Regions from separate parts of the Massilia sp. UYP11 genome, predicted to be linked through region 3. Evidence: riboswitches for the same ligand, from Rfam matches in the RefSeq annotation. Region 3 holds a riboswitch; each other region holds the start of a gene.
The links. A riboswitch is a leader RNA that binds a small molecule or an ion and turns the genes downstream of it on or off. The one in region 3 is predicted to bind cobalamin.
Positions count from the first base shown of each region.

Region 1: it holds a riboswitch for cobalamin, as region 3 does, so the genes downstream of both, ABIB38_RS23585 (TonB-dependent receptor domain-containing protein) here and ABIB38_RS00430 (cobaltochelatase subunit CobN) in region 3, are expected to answer to the same signal.
Region 2: it holds a riboswitch for cobalamin, as region 3 does, so the genes downstream of both, ABIB38_RS15350 (TonB-dependent receptor family protein) here and ABIB38_RS00430 (cobaltochelatase subunit CobN) in region 3, are expected to answer to the same signal.

Region 1 covers NZ_JBNDJE010000037.1:6,260-12,576, reverse strand. Annotated here, with positions in the region: gene cobT (nicotinate-nucleotide--dimethylbenzimidazole phosphoribosyltransferase) at 1-303, shown strand, start outside; gene ABIB38_RS23595 (adenosylcobinamide-GDP ribazoletransferase) at 300-1,082, shown strand; gene ABIB38_RS23590 (histidine phosphatase family protein) at 1,082-1,624, shown strand; cobalamin riboswitch at 1,632-1,864, shown strand; gene ABIB38_RS23585 (TonB-dependent receptor domain-containing protein) at 1,930-3,807, shown strand; gene ABIB38_RS23580 (FecCD family ABC transporter permease) at 3,865-4,887, shown strand; gene ABIB38_RS23575 (ABC transporter ATP-binding protein) at 4,895-5,674, shown strand; gene cobO (cob(I)yrinic acid a,c-diamide adenosyltransferase) at 5,671-6,297, shown strand; gene ABIB38_RS23565 (cobyrinate a,c-diamide synthase) at 6,291-6,317, shown strand, end outside.
Region 2 covers NZ_JBNDJE010000011.1:1,833-8,149, forward strand. Annotated here, with positions in the region: gene ABIB38_RS15345 (cobalamin-binding protein) at 1-314, opposite strand, end outside; gene ABIB38_RS15350 (TonB-dependent receptor family protein) at 319-2,307, opposite strand; cobalamin riboswitch at 2,376-2,615, opposite strand; gene ABIB38_RS15355 (DODA-type extradiol aromatic ring-opening family dioxygenase) at 2,703-3,530, shown strand; gene ylqF (ribosome biogenesis GTPase YlqF) at 3,681-4,628, opposite strand; gene ABIB38_RS15365 (hypothetical protein) at 4,926-6,131, opposite strand; gene ABIB38_RS15370 (hypothetical protein) at 6,141-6,317, opposite strand, start outside.
Region 3 covers NZ_JBNDJE010000001.1:91,909-98,225, forward strand. Annotated here, with positions in the region: gene ABIB38_RS00430 (cobaltochelatase subunit CobN) at 1-2,988, opposite strand, end outside; cobalamin riboswitch at 3,169-3,388, opposite strand; gene ABIB38_RS00435 (ROK family transcriptional regulator) at 3,530-4,819, shown strand; gene ssb (single-stranded DNA-binding protein) at 5,072-5,575, opposite strand; gene uvrA (excinuclease ABC subunit UvrA) at 6,020-6,317, shown strand, end outside.

The DNA of each region.
Region 1 (6,317 bases), on a different contig from region 3:
AAGGCGGCCGAACTGCGCAAGGTGCTGCTGATCGATGGCTTCATCGTCACCAGCGCGCTGCTGGTGGCCGCGCGCCTGCAGCCGAACATCCTCGATTACTGCGTGTTCTCGCACTGCTCGGGCGAGCATGGCCACGCCCTGCTGCTCGAGGAGCTCGGCGCCCGTCCGCTGCTCGACCTTGGCCTGCGCCTGGGCGAAGGCACCGGCAGCGCGCTCGCCCTGCCCCTGCTGCACGCCGCCGCCAACTTCCTCAACGAGATGACCACCTTCGCCTCGGCGCAGGTCAGCGAACGCTCGGCATGACGCACCAGCTGCGCCTGTTCTTCATTGCGCTGCAGTTCTTCACGCGGCTGCCGATTCCGCGCTGGGTCGGTTTCGAACCAGGCTGGCTGAACCACGCGTCGCGCTACTTCCCGCTGGTGGGCGTCGTGGTCGGCGGCATCGGCGCGCTCGTCTACCTGGTGGCCGCGCACTGGCTGCCCGCGCCGGTGGCGGCCGTGCTGTCCACCGCGGCCACCATCTACCTCACCGGCGCCTTCCATGAAGACGGCTTCGCCGACACCTGCGATGGCCTGGGCGGCGGCATGACGAAGGAACGCGCGCTCGAGATAATGAAGGATTCGCGCGTCGGCGCCTATGGCGCGATCGGCATCGTGTGCATGCTCGGTGCGAAGCTGGCCCTGCTTGCCAGCCTGCCGCCAGCCAGCGCCATCGGCGCCCTGCTGCTGGCTCATCCCCTCTCACGTCTGGCCGCCACCTCCCTGATCTGGCAGATGGAGTACGCCCGCGCCGAGGGCAAGGCCAAGCCGCTGGCGGTGCGCATGAGCGATCGGGAGTTCGGCATCGCCGCCGTCACCGCACTGCTGCCCGCGCTTGGCTTGCTGGCCTTCGGCCTGCTCGACCTGGCCGCGATCGCCGCCGCCGTGGTCGCTGCCATGGTGGTCACCTGCTGGCTGGCCCGCAAGCTCACGCGCCGGCTGGGCGGCTATACCGGCGACTGCCTCGGCGCCGTGCAGCAGCTGGCAGAGGTGGCGATCTATCTCGCGGTGCTGGCCACGCTCGGCCGCGGCGCGCTGGGCTGATGCGCCTCTACCTGGTGCGCCACCCACGGCCCGAGGTGCCGGCCGGGCACTGCTACGGTCGCAGCGACCTGGCGGCGAACCAGGCCGACGTCGAACGGGTGCTGGCCGCACTGGCGGGCCAGGGACTGCCCGGCGCGATGCCGGTCTACGCCAGCCCGCTGATCCGCAGCGCGGTCCTGGCGCAGCGGCTTTCGCCGGCGCCGGTATTCGACGCCCGCCTGGCCGAGATCGACTTCGGCGCCTGGGAAATGCGCAGCTGGGACGACATCCCCCGCGCCGAGATCGACGCCTGGAGCGCCGACCTGCTGCATTACCGCCCCGGCGGTGGCGAAAGCGTGATGGACGTGGCCGCGCGCGTGGCGGCCTTCGATGCCGATATCCGGCGCGCTGAACACCCACAGGCCCTGATCGTCTGCCACGCCGGCACCATGCGCCTCCTGCATTCCCTGTACCTCGGCGGCACGCTACTCGATGCCGCGCTACGTGCGGCCCAGGCGCCACACCGGATCGACTATGGCGAAGTGATGATGCTGGAAACCTGACGACGCCTTATAATGGGCGCGTTTTGGTGCTCGCGCCTGCGTTCGCAGTCGCAGTTAAACGGGAAACACGAAGCTCCTTTCAAGGGCCAACGTGTGCTGCCCCCGCAACGGTAAGCAAGTGCCGCATGCTCTCCCCGAGCCATGCGGCAAACCGCCCCCTCATACCACTGTGCGCGAGCATGGGAAGGTCGGACGGCCATACTTGTCAGCCCGGATACCGGCCAAAAGGTGGCGTCGCCTCGCGCGATGCCGTTCAATCTGGCCTACGGGGACGTCGGCTGGTTGCCCTTGATAAGAAACAATTCATGAATTTTCCAGTAACCCGGCAAGCCGCCGCGGTCTCGCTTGCCCTCGCCGTCATCTCGTCCGCCGCCGTCGCCGACGCTCCTTTACCGGCTCCTTCGCCTGCTCCTGCGCCTGACGCCACGCCCACCGCCGACACCGTGGTCGTCACCGCGACCCGCACCGCGCAGCGCGCCGCCGACGTCATCGCCGACACCACCGTCATCGGCGCCGAAGAAATCGCGCGCTCCGGCGCCGGTTCGGTGGCCGACATCCTGCGCCGCCAGCGCGGCATCGAAATCTCGCGCAACGGCGCGGCCGGCGCCGCCACCAGCGTCTTCATCCGCGGCGCCAACGCCAACCAGTCCGTGGTCCTGATCGACGGCGTGCGCTTCGGTTCGGCGACCACCGGCACCGCCAGCTGGAACGCAATCCCGCTGGGCGCCATCGACCGCATCGAGATCGTCTACGGCCCGCTCAGCACCCTGTACGGCGCCGACGCCATCGGCGGCGTGATCCAGATCTTCACCCGCAAGGGCGAGGGCGCGCCGGTGGTCACGGGCTCGGTCGGCGTGGGCAGCAACGCCACCCGCCAGCTGGATGCCGGCATCTACGGCAGCAGCGGCGGCCCGAACGCCGTCAGCTACGCGTTCGGCGCCGGCTACGAGGACTCGGACGGTTTCTCGTCGACCCGCCCGGGCGCCTTTGGCTACAACCCGGACGAAGACGGCTACCGTCGCCGCAACGCCAACGGTCGCGTGACGATGGCGCTCGCGCCGGGCCACGAGATCGGGGCCCAGTTCCTGGCCAGCCGCCTGTACAGCCAGTACGACAGCGGCGCCGCCAGCTACGACGTCCACAGCGACAACGACCTGAATACCGCCGCGGTCTTCATGCGCAACCAGATCCTGCCAAACTGGCACAGCACGGTGCAGTACGCGCGCTCGGAAGACAAGTCGGGCAACTTCACCAATGCGACGCCGTCCGGCGCCAGCCGGATCGACACCCGGCAGGACGAATTGAGCTGGCAGAACGACATCGCCATCGGCCAGGACACCCTGCAACTGCTGTACACGCACCGCAAGGAAGAAGTCGACTCGATGCGCCGGTCGCGCATCACCAATTCGTATGCGGCCGCCTACTCGGCCAGGCGCGGCCCTCACCTGGCCGACGTCAGTGCGCGCCACGACCGCTCGGTCTACGGCAGCAAGAACACCGGCGCCGCCGGCTATGGCTATGACTTCGGCAACGGCCTTCGCGCCACCGCCAGCGTCGGCACGAGCTTTCGCGCCCCGACCTTCAACGAGCTGTACTTCCCCGGCTACGGCCTGGAAACCAACAAGCCCGAGAAAGGCCGCAACCGCGAAGTGGGCCTGCGCTACGACGGCAACGGCTACCGGCTGGATGCGACCTACTTCCACAACCGCCTGACCGACATGATCGTGTCGAGCACCCCGTGCCCGGACGGCGTCAACCGCAGCTGCGCCTACAACGTCAACGAAGGGCTGCTCGAAGGCTTCTCGCTGGCAGGCAGCACCCGCCTGATGGGCGTCGACCTGCGCGCCAGCCTCGACTGGCAGGATCCGCGCGACGAGACCACCGGCAAGCAACTGGCGCGCCGTGCGAAGAAGCACGCCAGCTTCGGCGCCGACTACACGATGGGCACGCTCAAGACCGGCCTTGAACTGACGGTGTCGGGCGAGCGTTTCGACGACGCCGCCAACAACCGTCGCCTTGGCGGCTACGGTTTGCTGAACCTGCACACGACCTGGCAATTCACGCCCGACTGGTCGCTGCTGATGCGCCTGGACAACGTCGCCGACAAGCAGTACGAGATCGCGCGCAACTACGGCACCAGCGGCCGCACCTGGTTCGCGGCCCTGCGCTACGGCATCCGTTAAGCTATAACCCCTGCCCGCGGCAACCAGGCCGCGGGTGTCCGACACCGACAGGCCAGCATGCAAGCATCCGTCCCGCCGCTACGCCAGCGCGCCACGCTCATCGTCGGCGCCATGCTGGCGTTTTCCATTGCCACCCTGCTGTTCGCGGGCATGACCGGTTCGATCCGGGTGCCGCTGGACGAGATTCCCGGCGCGCTGCGCCAGCTCGCCAGCGGCCATCCCGATTCGCTCTCCGCTTCCCTGCTCGAGCTGCGCGCCAGCCGCGCGCTGGTGGCGTTCGCGACCGGCGGCGCGCTGGCCCTGGCCGGCCTCATGATGCAGGCGCTGCTGAGGAACCCCCTGGCCGATCCGTACGTGCTGGGCGTGTCGTCGGGCGCCTCGGTGGGCGCCCTGCTGGCGCTGCTCCTGATGGCCTCCACGCTGATGGTCGACGCCGCCGCGCTGGTGGGGGCCATCGGCGTGGCCATGCTGCTCTACCTGCTGGCCCGGCGCGGCTTGCGCGGCGACCAGGCGCTTGACTCCGGCGCCTCGATGCTGCTCCTGACCGGCGTGATCATCTCGGCCCTGTGCGGCTCGATCGTGACCCTGATGCTGTCGATCGCGCCCGAGGGGCGCCTGCGCAGCATGATCTTCTGGCTGATCGGCGACCTGGCTGGCGCACCGCTGCGCCTGGCGCCCTGGCTGGTGCTGGCGGGCTGCCTCCTGTATGCCATGCGCAATGCGCGCGCCATGAACATGGTCGCGCTGCATGCCGAGAATGCGGTGACGCTGGGCGTGCGCGTGGGCGCGCTGCGCAAGGGCCTGTTCTTCGTCTCGGCCCTGCTCACCGCCAGCGCGGTCACCAGCGCCGGCTCGATCGGCTTCGTCGGCCTGATCGTGCCGCACGCCTGCCGCTTCGCCTTCGGGCCCGACCACCGGGTCTTGATCCCGGCCGTCGTGCTGGCCGGCGGCGCCTTCCTGGTGCTGTGCGATACGCTGGCGCGCACCATCGTCGCGCCGCAGCAACTGCCGGCCGGCGCCATCACGGCGATGATCGGCGCACCGGTCTTCCTCTACCAGTTGCACCGCCTGCGCAAATGAGCACGAAATGAGCACAATCTCCACCCTCGACCTGCTGCTGTCCGTCGGCGAGCGCACCCTGGTGCGGGGCCTCGACTGGACCGCCCGCGCCGGCGAATGCTGGAGCGTCATCGGCCGCAACGGCGCCGGAAAAAGCACCTTGCTGCGCACCCTGGCCGGCCTGCAGCCGCCCAACGCCGGATCGGTCCAGGTGAACGGCCGGGCGCTGAGAGACTGGCCGCTGACCGAGCTGGCGCGCGAGCGCGCCTTCCTGGCCCAGTCGCGCCACGACGCTTTTGCCTACACGGTGCTGGAGAGTGTGCTGTCGGCGCGCCACCCTTACCACGCCGACCGCTACTGGGAGGGCAGCGACGACCACCAGGCCGCCCTGCAGGCCCTGGCCTCGATGGAAGTGGACGACCTGGCCGCGCGCGACGTGCGCACCCTGTCCGGCGGCGAGCGCCAGCGGGTGGCGATCGCCGCCCTGCTGGCCCAGCAAACGCCGCTGCTGCTGCTGGACGAACCGGCCAATGCGCTCGACCTGGCGCACCAGGTGAGCGTGATGGGGCTCCTGGCCCGCCTGTGCCGCGAGCAGAACCGGACCGTGGTCATGATCGGCCACGACCTGAACCTGGCTGCGCGCATCTCGACCCACGTGCTGCTGCTCATGGGCGATGGCCGCTGGACCGCCGGCCCCACCGACCAGATCATGCGCCCGGCGCTGCTGGGCGACTACCTCGGCCATCCGATCGACATGATCGAACACGGAGGCCGCCGCATCTTCATCCCCAAGGAGGGTTCCGCATGACCGACATGACGCCAGACCAGACCGCTGCCCTGAACGAACGCCACCGCGCCCGCATGGAGCGCAAGAAGGCGGTCATCGATGCAAAAATCGCTGCGGCCGACAAGGAAATCGGCATCGTCATCGTCAACACCGGCAACGGCAAGGGCAAGAGCTCGAGCGCGTTCGGGATGGTGGCGCGCGCGCTCGGCCACGGCATGCAGGTGGGCGTAATCCAGTTCATCAAGGGCGCCATGTCGACCGGAGAAGAAACCTTCCTGCGGCGCTTTCCCGACGAGGTGCGCTTCCATGCGATGGGCGAAGGCTATACCTGGGAAACGCAGAGCCGCGAGCGCGACATCGCCAAGGCTGAGGAAGCCTGGGCGCTGGCCCGGCAGTTCCTGTCCGATCCCGCGATCGGGATGGTGGTGCTCGACGAACTGAATATCGCCCTAAAGTACAAATACCTCGACGTGCACACCGTGATCGCCGACCTGCTCGATCGTCCGGTGATGCAGCACGTGGTGATCACCGGCCGCGCCGCGCCGCCGGAACTGATCGCGGTGGCCGATACCGTCACCGAAATGAACGTGGTCAAGCATGCGTTCAAGGCGGGCATCGCGGCCCAGGCGGGGACCGAATGGTGACCGGCGCCCGTATCGTCCTG
Region 2 (6,317 bases), on a different contig from region 3:
GGGTTGCCGCTATGCCAGACCACCAGCAGGTCGGGCTTCAGCGCCAGCACGCGCTCGACGTCGATCCTGTCGTAGCTGCCGACCAGCGGCAGCTTGTTGGCCGCCGCGGGATAGTCGCTGTAGTTCACGGCGCCGACCACGCGCGCGCCGCCGCCGGCCGCGAACAGCAGCTCGGTGACGTGGGGCGCCATCGAGATCACCCGCTGGGCCGGCCGCGCCAGCGTGACCGTGCGCCCGGCGTCGTCGACGACGGCGATCGCCGCGAGCGCGTTGACTGACGTTGCGGCCAGCACGGCCGCCAGCGCGGACTTCATGGCTTCAGAAGTCGAAGCGCAGCGACAGTTTCAGCTGGCGGCCGTCGCTCGGATAGATGCCGGCGCGGCAGCTGTAGGCCTGGCTGTAGTACTGGCGGTCGGCCAGGTTCAGGCCCGACACCGCCACTTCCCACGGGCCGAAGCGGCGCGCATAGCGGGCGTCGATCGTGGTGAACGACGGCATGCGGGTGCTGCAGCCGTTGGTGAAGTCGTTGCCGTAGCGCTGGCTGTCGACCCAATGGGCGCCGATGTCGGCGCTCTGGCCGTCGCCCGGCGTCCAGGCCAGGCGCGCGGTGACGACATGCCTGGGCACCAGCACCATCTCGCGGCCGGCGTTGGGGCCGTCGCGGAACTCGGCCTGCACGTATTGCCACGCGCCGGTCAGGCGCCAGGCCTTGGCGAAGATCGCCTGCCCTTCCAGCTCCACGCCCTGGCGCCGGGTCGGATCCAGGTTGGTGTTGGCGCCGAAGCCGATGGTCGGGTCGAAGAAGATCTCGTCCGTCAGGCGGTGGCGGAACACGCGCGCCGTCGCCTTGCGTGCCTCAGTGCCGGCGCTGACGCCCAGTTCCAGGTCGCGCGAGGTTTGCGGCTCCAGCACGTCCAGGGTCGAACGGTAGGCGTTCTCGTCGATGTTGGCGATGCGGTAGCTGCGGCCGGCCTTGGCGAACACGGTCACGCGTGGCATCACGTCGATGCTGCCTTCCACGGTCCAGGCGTTGAGCGACTGCCTGCGGTGCTCGCCCACGACCGGCGGGAAGGCCAGCGGGTCGCTGTAGTCCTTCTCGAAGCGCTCGTGGCGAGCGCCGACCGCCAGGCGGGCGTTGTGCGGCGCGTTCCAACGCAGTTCGTCGCGCAGGTAAAACGCTGTCGCGTCCTGGCGCGCGGCGCCGGCCGAGAAATCGGCGCTGACGTCGCGCTCCCAGCGGATCAGGTCGATGCCGGTGACAAACTCGTTGCGCTTGCCGCCGAGGTCGACGGTGTGGCGCAGGCGCGGCGAGAACTGGGTCTGCTCGGATTCGTAGATCGATGCCGAGGTACCGAAGAAAGGGGACACATAGGTCGACGCAACCTCGCGCTCGCGGTGCGACAGCTCGGCCGCCAGCTCGAAGGCGCCGACACGGTGCTCGACGAACGCGGTCAGGCGATCGGTGTCGAGCGAGCCGAAATCATCCGGCGTATTGCTCTGGGTCGGAATGGCCAGGAACTGCGCTTCGGTCAGCGAACCCGGCAGGCGCGAGTCGGACCGCGCGCTCTCGAAACGCAGGCCGGCGCGGCCATTCGGCGCATAGGCGAACTGCACGCCGCCGCTGAAGCTGGTCTGCTCGTAGCGGTTGTTGTCGCGGTAGTTATCGGTGCGGCGGTCGCTTACTGCGGCGTCGAACGACCATGGGCCGGCGCCGTGGGTGACCGACGCGCGCAGGTCGCGGTGGTCGAAGCGGCCGGCTTCGACGAACAGCGAGCCCGAAGTGCCATCCTTGCCGGCGCCGCGGCGGGTGACTATGTTGATCACGCCGCCGGTGGCGCCGTCGCCGTACAGCACGCTGCTGCCGCCGCGCGTGATCTCGATGCGCTCGACCGTGTCCACGGGAATGGTCGACAGCACCGTGTGCGCCAGCTCGTTCTCGTTCAGGCGCACGCCGTCGACCAGCACCACCGTGTTCTGGGCGCTGTTGGTGCCGAAGCCGCGCAGGTCGAGGCCGAAGTCGGGCGAGCCGTCCAGGCTCTGGCGGCCGAACACGCCGCCGATCTTGCGGATCGCGGCATTGACGTCAAGGGCGCCGGCGCTGCGGATCTGCTCGGCGGTGATGACGCTGGCGCCGATCGGCGTGGCCTGGGCCGGAAAGCGCGGGCCGGTGATGAGGACCGAAGGGATCGTGTGCTGGGCGGTTTCCTGGACGCTGTCCTGTGCTGCGGCCTGGGTGGCGAGGGCGGACAGGGCGACAGCGCAAGCCAGTGCGAGTGGCGCGCGGCGCGGTGCGGCTGCAAAAATCATGATGAATGTGTTCTCGATAAAAGGCACCGGCCTGCTTCCCCGCAGCCCGGAGTCAACGGAAACGCATGGCGCTTCCACCTGCTTTGGCCGGTATCCGGGCTGGCAAGCATGGCGGCCTCACCTTCCTGCGCGGCATGCACAGTGGTTGTCGAGAATGCCTGCCGCGCTGCAAATGCAGGCGCGGCGCTTGTTGACCGTTGCGGGGGCAGCACACTTCCATGGCGGCGCGTGGCGCGGCCATGTCGTGTTTCCCGTTTAACTTCGCGCGCCTGGAAGCGCGCGAGAGCACCAAAACGGGGCGATTATACCTTGACAAGATGCAGCCTGACCGGCCGCCGGCAGCTTGCTGCGGGATCGGCTACCATCGTTGTTTTCATGCTTCAGAAGGAACGGCCATGGCGCGTTTACCCACCTATTTCGTTTCGCACGGCGGCGGCCCCTGGCCGTGGATGCGCGAGCAGTACGGTTCGGCCTATGACCAGCTGGCCGCCTCGCTGGCCGCGCTACGCGCCGAGGCCGAAGGAAAGGCCCACGACGCCGTGCGCGCGGTGCTGGTCGTGAGTTCGCACTGGGAGACGCCGCAGTTCATGGTGTCGTCCGGCACGGCGCCCGGCATGATCTACGACTACGGCGGGTTCCCGCCGCACACCTACCAGGTCAAGTATCCGGCCCCGGGCGAGCCGGCGCTGGCGCGGCGCGTGGCTGACCTGCTCGAGGCCGCGGGTCACCCGGCCGCGCTGGACGCCGAACGCGGCTTCGACCATGGCACGTTCTCGATGCTGTACCCGGTCTATCCGGAAGCGCGCATGCCGGTGGTGCAGTTGTCGATCCGGCGCGACCTGGATCCGGCCGCGCACCTGGCGGCGGGCCGCGCGCTGGCGCCGCTGCGCGACGAGGGAATCCTGATCATCGGCAGCGGGCTGTCGTACCACAACCTGCGCCAGTTCGGGCCGAACGGGCGGGAGGCGTCACGCGCCTTCGATGGCTGGTTGCAGCACGCGCTGCTCGAACTCGATCCTGCCCAACGCGAACAGGCCATGCTGCGCTGGGAGGCGGCGCCGATGGCACGGGCGGCGCACCCGCGCGAGGAACACCTGATCCCGCTGATGGTGGCGCTGGGGGCGGCCGAACAGGAGGCGGCGGCCTGCGTCTATCATGAAGACGCGTTCATGGGGAATTTGACGGTGTCGAGTTTCAGGTTCGGGGCGGCGCCGCAGGCTTGAACAATTTGCTGCGGCTCCAGCACGTCGTACCCGCGGAGGCTGGTATCCAAGTACTGTCGGCGCCGTCGAAACGCTAGCAAACTTAGGTACCCGCCTTCGCGGGTACGACGGGTTTGGGCCAACGATGAAAACCGCGGCCCTGGGGCGGCCTTAGGTCCCGCGCTTGCCGCGCGCCGCTTCGTCGGCCTTTGCGGCCGCCTTCTCGGCCGCGATGCGGGCCTTCTCGGCCACCTCGGCCTGATGCTGGGCCAGGCTGGCCGCGCGCGACTCGGGCGTCTCGAGGCTGATGCGGCCCAGCGCACCCTGGCGGTAATCCTGCAAGAGCGTATGCGCCGCCTTTTCGTAATCAAAATCGCCGCCGCGCACGCGGAAACCACGGCGCTGGGCCACGCCTTCGATCACGGCCACGCCGTCCATGCCCTCGGTCTTGAAGCCGTAGCGCGCCGTGAGTAGTTGCGGATAGCGCTGCAGCAGCAGGTCGCCCAGGTATTCGGCCACTTCTTCCTCGACCAGCGCATTGGTGCCGATCGCGTGGCTGGCGGCCAGCATCAGGCCGTCGCTGGCCATGGCGATCTTTGGCCACAGCATGCCGGGGGTGTCGACCAGCACCACGTTCTTGTTCAGGTACAGGCGCTGCTGGGTCTTGGTCACGGCCGGCTCGTCGCCCACCTTGGCCACGCGCTTTTTCAATAGCGCGTTCATCAGCGTCGATTTGCCGACGTTCGGGATGCCCATGATCATGATGCGCAGCGGCTTGGTCGGCACGCCGCGGTGCGGCGCCAGCGACAGGGCCAGGTCCGGGATGCGGGCGACATCGGCCGGCTTCTTGGTCGTCATCGGATAGGCGGTCACGCCTTCCTGGGCATCGTAATAGGCTTTCCAGGCGGCAGTCGCGTTCGGGTCGGCCAGGTCGATCTTGTTCAATATCTTCAGGCAAGGGCGCTGACGAAACTTGCGCAGCTCTTCCACCAGCGGGTTGCAGCTCGCCTCGGGCAGGCGCGCATCGAGGACCTCGATCACCAGATCGATGTTTTCCATCTGCTCGGCCGCTTCCCGCTTGGCCGCGTTCATGTGGCCAGGGAACCATTGAATAGACATACTATTGCTCTCTTAATCTTTCGTCCAAGGCGCTATTTTACGCTGTGCGTCGACATAAACGGTGACACAACCGGTGCGGCGCCGCCACAACGCCGCTTTCCATCGCGCCCGCCGTTGAGCTAATGCAACACGGATGACCTATTCCACGCGCACACTGCCCTCTTGCCTGAACACGACGGAGACGGACATGCGTACACGGGAAAAACTGAAGCGGTCGCCGGCACGCTGGTATGGCGTGCTGATGCTGTGCGGCGCCATCATGGTGTCGGCGCTGGTCGAGCGCTTGCCCCTGCTTCCCTACTGATCCGTCCGGCCCTGCGCATCCGCTCTGCAGTCGGCCGGCGGCAGCGGCGCCTGCGGATCGACGCGCGCCAGCCGCGCCCTGGCCGCGGCGCGGTCCTTCGCATACTCGGCCAGGTAGCGGCTGCGCTCCTCGCTCTGCCACTCGGTATCCGGCACGCCGTCCAGCGAACGGGTGCGGCTGGCAAAGACCTTTCCCTCCAGGCGCGGCAACAGCAGGCGGTCGGGGTCAAGATTCTCGCGCAGCAGATAGCCTTCGACGTCGCGCAGCAGCAGCGGCAGGCGCGGCGCGCCGTCGTGCAGCAGCTTGCCGTGCACCCTGAGCAGCACCTGCTGCGCGCCCTGCCCCAGCACCTCGTTGAAGGTGGCCAGCGCGAATGGCCGGCCGTCCGCATCGTCGACGCGGCCCGTGACCACGTAGCGCCCGGGCAGGCGCACGTCCAGCGGCAGCGCGAACTGCAGCGCGCCGCCGTCGATCGCCTCGCGCGGCGCGGCGCTCCAGCTGGCCGGCGACTGCGGCGAGTAGATGACGTCGAACAGCACGAAGCCTTCGCGGCCGCCGGCCTGGTAGCGCACCTCGAGCCGGATGGTGCCGTGAAAGCCGGCCAGCGCCGTCTGCGCCGGCGCGAATGTCCCGCTCCAGGCGCCGCCCTCGTCGGCGAACGGCACGGCGACCCGCGGCGCCGCACGGCTCTGCCCATAGGTCATGCCCTGGGCCAGCGCGCGGGTGACGACCAGCGGCAGCGGCTGGCCGCCCGCGTCCAGCGCGCGCAGCGAGAAGCGGCCCTCTTCGCCGGCCGCCAGGTAGACCCGCGACTGCGCGCTCTGCAGCTGGATCTCGGGATGGCTGTCGCCGCCCTCGGCCCGCATCGGATTGGTCTCGAGCAGCGGCTGGTTGGGGTACAGCTGGTCGGGATGGTGGCCGGCCGGCCGCGACTCGTGCGGATAGCGCGAATGCGCCAGGTAGCTGCAATAGGTGTGGTCGGTCAGGCGCACCTGCTCGACCAGCTGGCGCCGGCGCGCGGCCTGCTCTGCCTGCGGGGGCGCGGCCGGCGGCGCGGCGATGGACGGGGCGGACGGCGTGGCCGGCGCGGACGGCGCCGCGTCGGACCCCGCCTCGCCGCGGTCCACCAGGACCATCAGCCCCAGGCCGATGCAGGCCGCCACGCCCGCCGCGGCCGGCCAGCGCCAACGCCGCTCCATGCCGGCCCCCTAGTTGGCGGTATTGACCATGGCCTCGCGCACGACCCCGATGATGCCCTCCCAGTTGCCGTCGCCATAGTGGTCGACGCTTTCGCGGTCGTCGCGGAAGGCCACCGAGTGCCAGCTCCACTTGACGCTGCCGCCCTGGTTCGGTTCGGTGCCATAGCGCAGGTCGTCGCAGAACCA
Region 3 (6,317 bases):
GCGCCGGATGGCGCCGGGCGTGAGTTTCACGTCGGTGACGATGCCGCGCGCGTTCCACACCGGCTCGGCGCCCATCATCGCCAGCGCGAAGCCGACCATCACGCCTTCGTCGCGCACGGCGTCGGACGCCCACAGGATGATGCCTTCGCTGCCCACCCCTCCACCATTGACCTGGTCGCGCCCGGCGGCCTTGCCCGCCATCTGCCGGCCCAGGCCAAACCCCAGGCGGGTCGGCAGGATGTCGCCGTCGACCGCGTGGAAGTTGCGGCCCGTCGGCAGCGCCTCGGGCGAGCGCAGCGGATCGTTGCCCTTGCCCGGCTCGATGTAGCGGCCATCCAGGCCGGCCAGCAGCGCCGCCATCTCGCGCCGCGGCGAATCGCGCAGTTTATGCACGACGTCGGGGTCGTCGATGCCGCTCTTCTTCATCGAATCGAGCATCAGGTCGAGCGACTCGCGGCTCCACGGCCGGCCGAACACGTGCAGGCCGTGGGGCATGAATTTCTCTTGCAGCTTGGTGAGATAGTGGCCGATCTCGTGCGCGAGCAGGTCGTCGTCGGCGGCATCGAAGCCGATGCCGCGCACCGCCAGCACGTCGGACATCGACGCTTCCAGCTCGGCGCGCAGGTTCAGGGCGACGACCCGCTCGCGCATCAGCTGCGCGGCCTGGGCCTTGAGCGATTCGGACGATGCGGCCTCAAAACTCTCGACGAGCTGGCGCAGCGACAGCAGCTCGTCGTACAGCGGCGTGGCGGCCAGCGGCGGCGTGAGGTGGTCGACGATGACGGCCAGGCCGCGGCGCTTGGCCTGGGTGCCTTCGCCGACGCCGTCGACGATATACGGGTAGATGCCCGGCAGGTCGCTCGCGATCAGGCTCGGATAATCGTCGCTCGACAGGCCGACGGCCTTGCCCGGCAAGAATTCATAGGTCGAGTGGCGGCCCACGTGCACCACGGCGTCGGCCTTGAAGCGGTCGCGGATCCAGTGATAGAAGCCCAGGAACTGGTGCGGCGGGGTGATGCTGGTGTTTGCGTGCAGCAGTTCCTCGTCCACTTCCCAGCCGCGCGGCGGCTGCGGGCCGATGAAGACGTTGCCGAACACCAGTCCCGGCACCAGCATCTTGCCGCCGTCGACCATCACCTTGCCCGGCGCCGGCCCCCAGCCGCGCATGCCTTCGATGCCGTATCCGATCAGGCGCCGGTAAAGGGGCGCAAGCGACTGGCAGGCACGCGCCCTGGCTTCGTCGAGGCAGGCCATATAGCCGTCTTCCAGCGCATGCAGGTCGCGTGTGGCCTGCACGCGCTGCGGGTGATCGACGCCTTCGACCAGGTGCAGCAGCTCCTCGATCACGGTCGCGGCCTGCTTGCGGCCCAGCGCGCGTTCGCCGGCCTTTTCGGCCGCCAGCACGTCGGCATGCAGGCGCCCCAGCAAGCCGTCCCGCATCTCGCCCCGCACCCGCGGCGACAGGGTCGCGAACCAGCGCGCGTACTCCTGCGCCGGGACGCCGTTGACGGCGCCGGCCATTTCGCGCAGGGCGGCGCGGTCTTCCGGCAGGTTGACGCCGCGCGCCATGATCATGTCGAGCAGCGCCTCGGGCGAAGCCGGCAGCTCGCCGACCGTGTAACCCGCCGCCTTGAGCGCATGCAGCATCCCGAACAGCGACTCCGGCACGTTGAGGTTGTCGGCGCCGATGTTCTGGCGGCCCGGCGGATGGTTGTAGTAGACCATCGCGATCTTCTTGTCCGCGTTCGATTTGGCGCGCAGCGCCAGCCAGCGCGCCACGCGCCCCGACAGGCGGTCGACTTCGGCCGGCAGCAACACGGGCGGACGGTTCTCGATGCCGGTCTGGCGGTCGCGCCGGGCCTGGCCCAGGGCCGCCACCACCATCGGCTGGCCGATGCCCTGCAGCTCGGGCAGGGCCACGCGGTACTGGACCGAATCGGGCGGCAAGCCGTCGGGCGACAGCTGCCACTGCATCGCGGTGCGGTCCGACAGGCGGATCGCCTTGAACACCGGGATGTCCAAACGCTTGAAAGCATCCTCCACCGCCTCCCGGCCCTCGGCGGCGCCGACCACGAAGTCCTGCAGCACCACCAGCGCGGCCGGTTTCGCCGGCGCCACCAGCTCGGGCAGCCGTTCGAGCGCTTCGCGCGAGGCGCCGCCCCAGCGCGTGAGCAGTTGCACGCAGGGCTGGCCGAACTCTTCGATGCGCCGGCACAGCGCCGCGGGCACCACGCCATCCATGTTCGCCAGGTCGAGCACGACCACGGTCGGGCGCTCGCGCAAGCCGAGCGTCGACGCATTGCCCCAGGCGCCGGCGTCCTGCAGCTCGCGCTGCCCCCTGCGCAGGCGCAGGGTCGGCTCCGGCCGCGGATCGGCCAGGGGCGTGCCTGGCGCGAGCAGGTGCCGCATCAGTTCCGCGGTGTTGTCGACGCCGCCCGCCTGCCACACGCGGCGCGCGGCCAGCCAGTGGCGGGCGGCGGGGTCGCCCTCGGCCGCCCGCAGCGCGGCCTGCGGCGGCGCTTCGCCCGAGAGCTGGCGCAGCAGCTCGGGCGAGAAGCCGGCCAGGCTGCCGTGGCGCGAGCGCGTCATGAGGTTCAGGGTCGCTTCGCCGTTGAGCGCCAGCACGGCGGCGTGCGGCCTGGCGTGGCGCGCAAGGGCATCCTTCATGCGCCGCGCCGGGTCGCCGAACAGCGACACCGCCAGGATGGTGTCGGCGCCGCCGATCCACTGCGCCACTTCGCGCTCGCCCGCGGCCATCAGCTGGGCCGGGGTGCGCAGCAGGATGCGGTCTTGCGGATGGCTGGCCAGGTGGCGATGGGCGGCTTCGACGGCGCCCGGCGCGGCGCGCTCGGTGACCACCGCGAACAGGGTGGCGGCGCTGGCGTGCTGAAAGCCCGCCATGCAGGCGAGCAGGAACGAGGTGAGCAAGAACGAGGCGAGCAGAAACGTCAGCGCAGCGCGGATGCGGACCAGGAGAAGCGTGTTCATGTGAACGTCGACCTTTCAGCTGCGCGCTTGACGCGCGCACGACAACAGGCAGCCGTCATCCTTCCACGATGAACAGGGACGCTTGCGCGCGCCGCATGGGCGAACGATCGCAGCGCATGATGCGAGCAAACGAAGAAGGAACGACGAACAACCGACAGGCACGCCCTCACCCCGGGACGTACGGATGCATCGTGGATGGCCGGTCTTCTGGCTCGCCGTCTTCCTTCCCCGGTCCTGCCTTCCCGTGCACGGGGCACAGTGGCGTTCGACCGGGGTCGTCAGGCTTACAGCAGCGGGGGCTGCGCCGGACTGGCGCGCGATGGCTATCGCGCACGTCACCGGCTTCCCGTTTCACCTCCCTGCAGACGAGCAGGAAGGCACCATTCACTTGATTGGGCGCGATTCTACCGCCAAGTTCGATCGCTTGTCACCGCATTATTTCTTGGCAGGCAAGCGCGAAGAGGCCCGGCGCGGCAACCAACCGCGCCCGATCGGCCCGAAAAATAAGTCGCATAGGTTTATTTAGCGGAAGGACGTATACTTGCCGTCTCCCGCTGCCCTGCCCATCGAACGCCGCGCCATGCCGCCCTATAACGCACCGTCTCCCGCCGTTGATCCCGCCACGATGCCGCTGCTGCGCACCGTCGGCTCGAACCAGGTGGGCATGCGCGAGTTCAACGAGCGGGTCGTGCTGCAGGCGATCCGCACCCATGGCAGCCTGCCCAAGGCCGAAGTCGCGCGCCTGACCAAGCTCAGTACGCAAACGGCCTCGGTGATCATCAACCGCCTGCTGGACGAGCAACTGGTGGTCAAGCGCGACGCCGTGCGCGGCAAGGTCGGCCAGCCGTCGCAGCCGATCGCCCTGAATCCGGAAGGCGCGTTCTCGATCGGCATCCAGATCGGCAGGCGCGCGCTGGACGTGGTGCTGCTAGATTTCACGGGCGCGCTGCGCTGGCAGTCGTCGACGCCCTACGCCAGCCCCGACGTGGAACAGGTTTTCGCCGCCATCGACGCCAGGCTGCGCGAGGTGGACGCCTTTCTTGGCCCGGAACTGGCGCCGCGCCTGACCGGCATCGGCCTGGCCGCCCCGCTCACGCTGGGCACCTGGCATGGCCTGGAAAGCCTGCTGCCGCATCAGGCCGAAGCCTGGCGCCGGGTCGACCTGCGCATCCGCCTGCAAGCCATGACGCCGCTCCGCGTGGACTTCGCCAAGGACACGATCGCAGCCTGCGTGGCCGAACTGGTTGCCGGCCGCGGACGCACGCTGAAAAGCTATCTGTACGTGTTCGTCGACACCCTGGTCGGCGGCGGCCTGGTGATCGATGGCGAGCCGCACAGCGGCCAGTTCGGCAACGCCGGCGCGATCGGTTCGATGCCATTGGGCCTGGCTGGAACGGACGAACGCGGCGTGGCGCCGCAATTGCTCGGGGCGGCTTCGCTGGTGCGGCTGGAAGAAATGCATGCGCAGGCGGGCTTGGCGCCGCTCGCCTTCAACGACGACCGCCTGTTGAGCGGCCCGTGGGAAGCGGTGACCCTGCAATGGATCGAGGAAGCCGCCAATGCGATCACCTTCGGCGTGACCGGTGCGGCCTGCCTGCTCGACCTGGATGGCGTGATCGTCGACGGCGCCGTCAGCCGGCCCCTGCTCGAACGCCTGATCGCCGCGATGCAGGAGCAGATGACGCGCTACAGCTGGCAGGGCACCGAGCGGCCGCTGGTGATGGCGGGGACGATCGGGATGACGGCCAAGGTGATCGGCGCGGCTTACCTGCCGCTGCATGCGAACTTCGCGCCGGCGCACGGGTTGTTCCTGAAGGCGGAGCGGCGCTAGCAAGGCGAGCGCGGGGTGTCGTCTACCCCTCCGGGTACGGCGGCATGAATCGGGCGAGCGCCATCACGTGGGAGGCCGGCGACGAGTTCGACGACATCGTCGCCGCACTGCGGGCCAAGGGCGGACGGGAATATTTTGCATATCAACGGTAGCCGAGTGCCGTTCCAGGCCAGGCGAGTGGATCACCGCATATAAAAAAACCCTGCGAGTGGTGCACTCGCAGGGTTCGTCGTACTGATCAGACTGGCAGCCTCAGAACGGAATATCGTCATCCATATCCGAGAAGTTCGGCGCCGGTTTCGGCTGCGGACGTGCGGCCGGGGCCGGTGGCGCCTGGCGCGGGGCCGGACGCTGCGGGGCCGAGTAGTCGTCGTCCATGCCGCCGCCCATACCGCCGCCCATGCTGTCGCCGCCCATACCCTGGCGACCGCCCAGCATCTGCATGTTTTCAGCGATGATGTCGGTGGCGTAGCGCTCGATGCCGTCCTTGTCGGTGTATTTGCGAGTCTGCAGGCGGCCTTCGACGTAGACCGACGAACCTTTCTTGAGGTACTGGCCCACGATCTCGGCCAGGCGGCCGAAGAAGGAGATGCGGTGCCACTCGGTCAGTTCTTTCTGTTCGCCGGTATTACGGTCTTTCGACTTGTACGACGTGGCGACCGCGATGTTCGCGATGGCGTCGCCGCTCGGCATGTAGCGAATTTCCGGATCGCGGCCCAGGTTGCCGACGATGATGACCTTGTTGACTGATGCCATGATGTGTCCTTGGATAATGTTGTGAGCCCTGACTCTGCAGTTGACTAAGCGTCAGGGAACTGTGGTGTTGCAATTCAATATTATGAGGCCAGCGACGCGGTTTCAAAAGTGGATTTTACTGGCTGGAGTCAGCGTTCTAAACGGTGCAATCCAGCCCGAAAAACGGTCATCGCATTCCGGATCCAACAATTTTTTCGCTTTCTGAGCGTTTTGTCATTGAAGCGCCCGGAGAATGGCCCACATACGACAGACCCGGCTGTCTGCGGCGCTCGCCGCTTTCCAGAAAGGCATGCCATACGGGCATCCATGGTACGCCAACCACTGGATAGATGTACAGCCGAAACAAAAACGCGCTACACTTACGGGTTCTCCCCGATTGGCCCGCCTACCGCGCCGCTGGCGTCTGCGGCCCCGCAAAAACTGATAGAAAGTCTGCCCAACTTAATGGAAGAAATTCGCATTCGTGGTGCCCGCACGCACAATCTGAAGAACATCAACCTCGACCTGCCGCGCAACAAGCTGATCGTGATCACCGGCCTGTCGGGCTCGGGCAAGTCGTCGCTTGCCTTCGACACCCTGTATGCCGAAGGCCAGCGCCGCTACGTCGAATCGCTGTCGGCCTATGCGCGCCAGTTCCTGCAGCTGATGGAAAAGCCGGACGTCGACCTGATCGAGGGCCTGTCGCCGGCGATCTCGATCGAGCAGAAAGCGACCTCGCACAACCCGCGCTCGACCGTCGGCA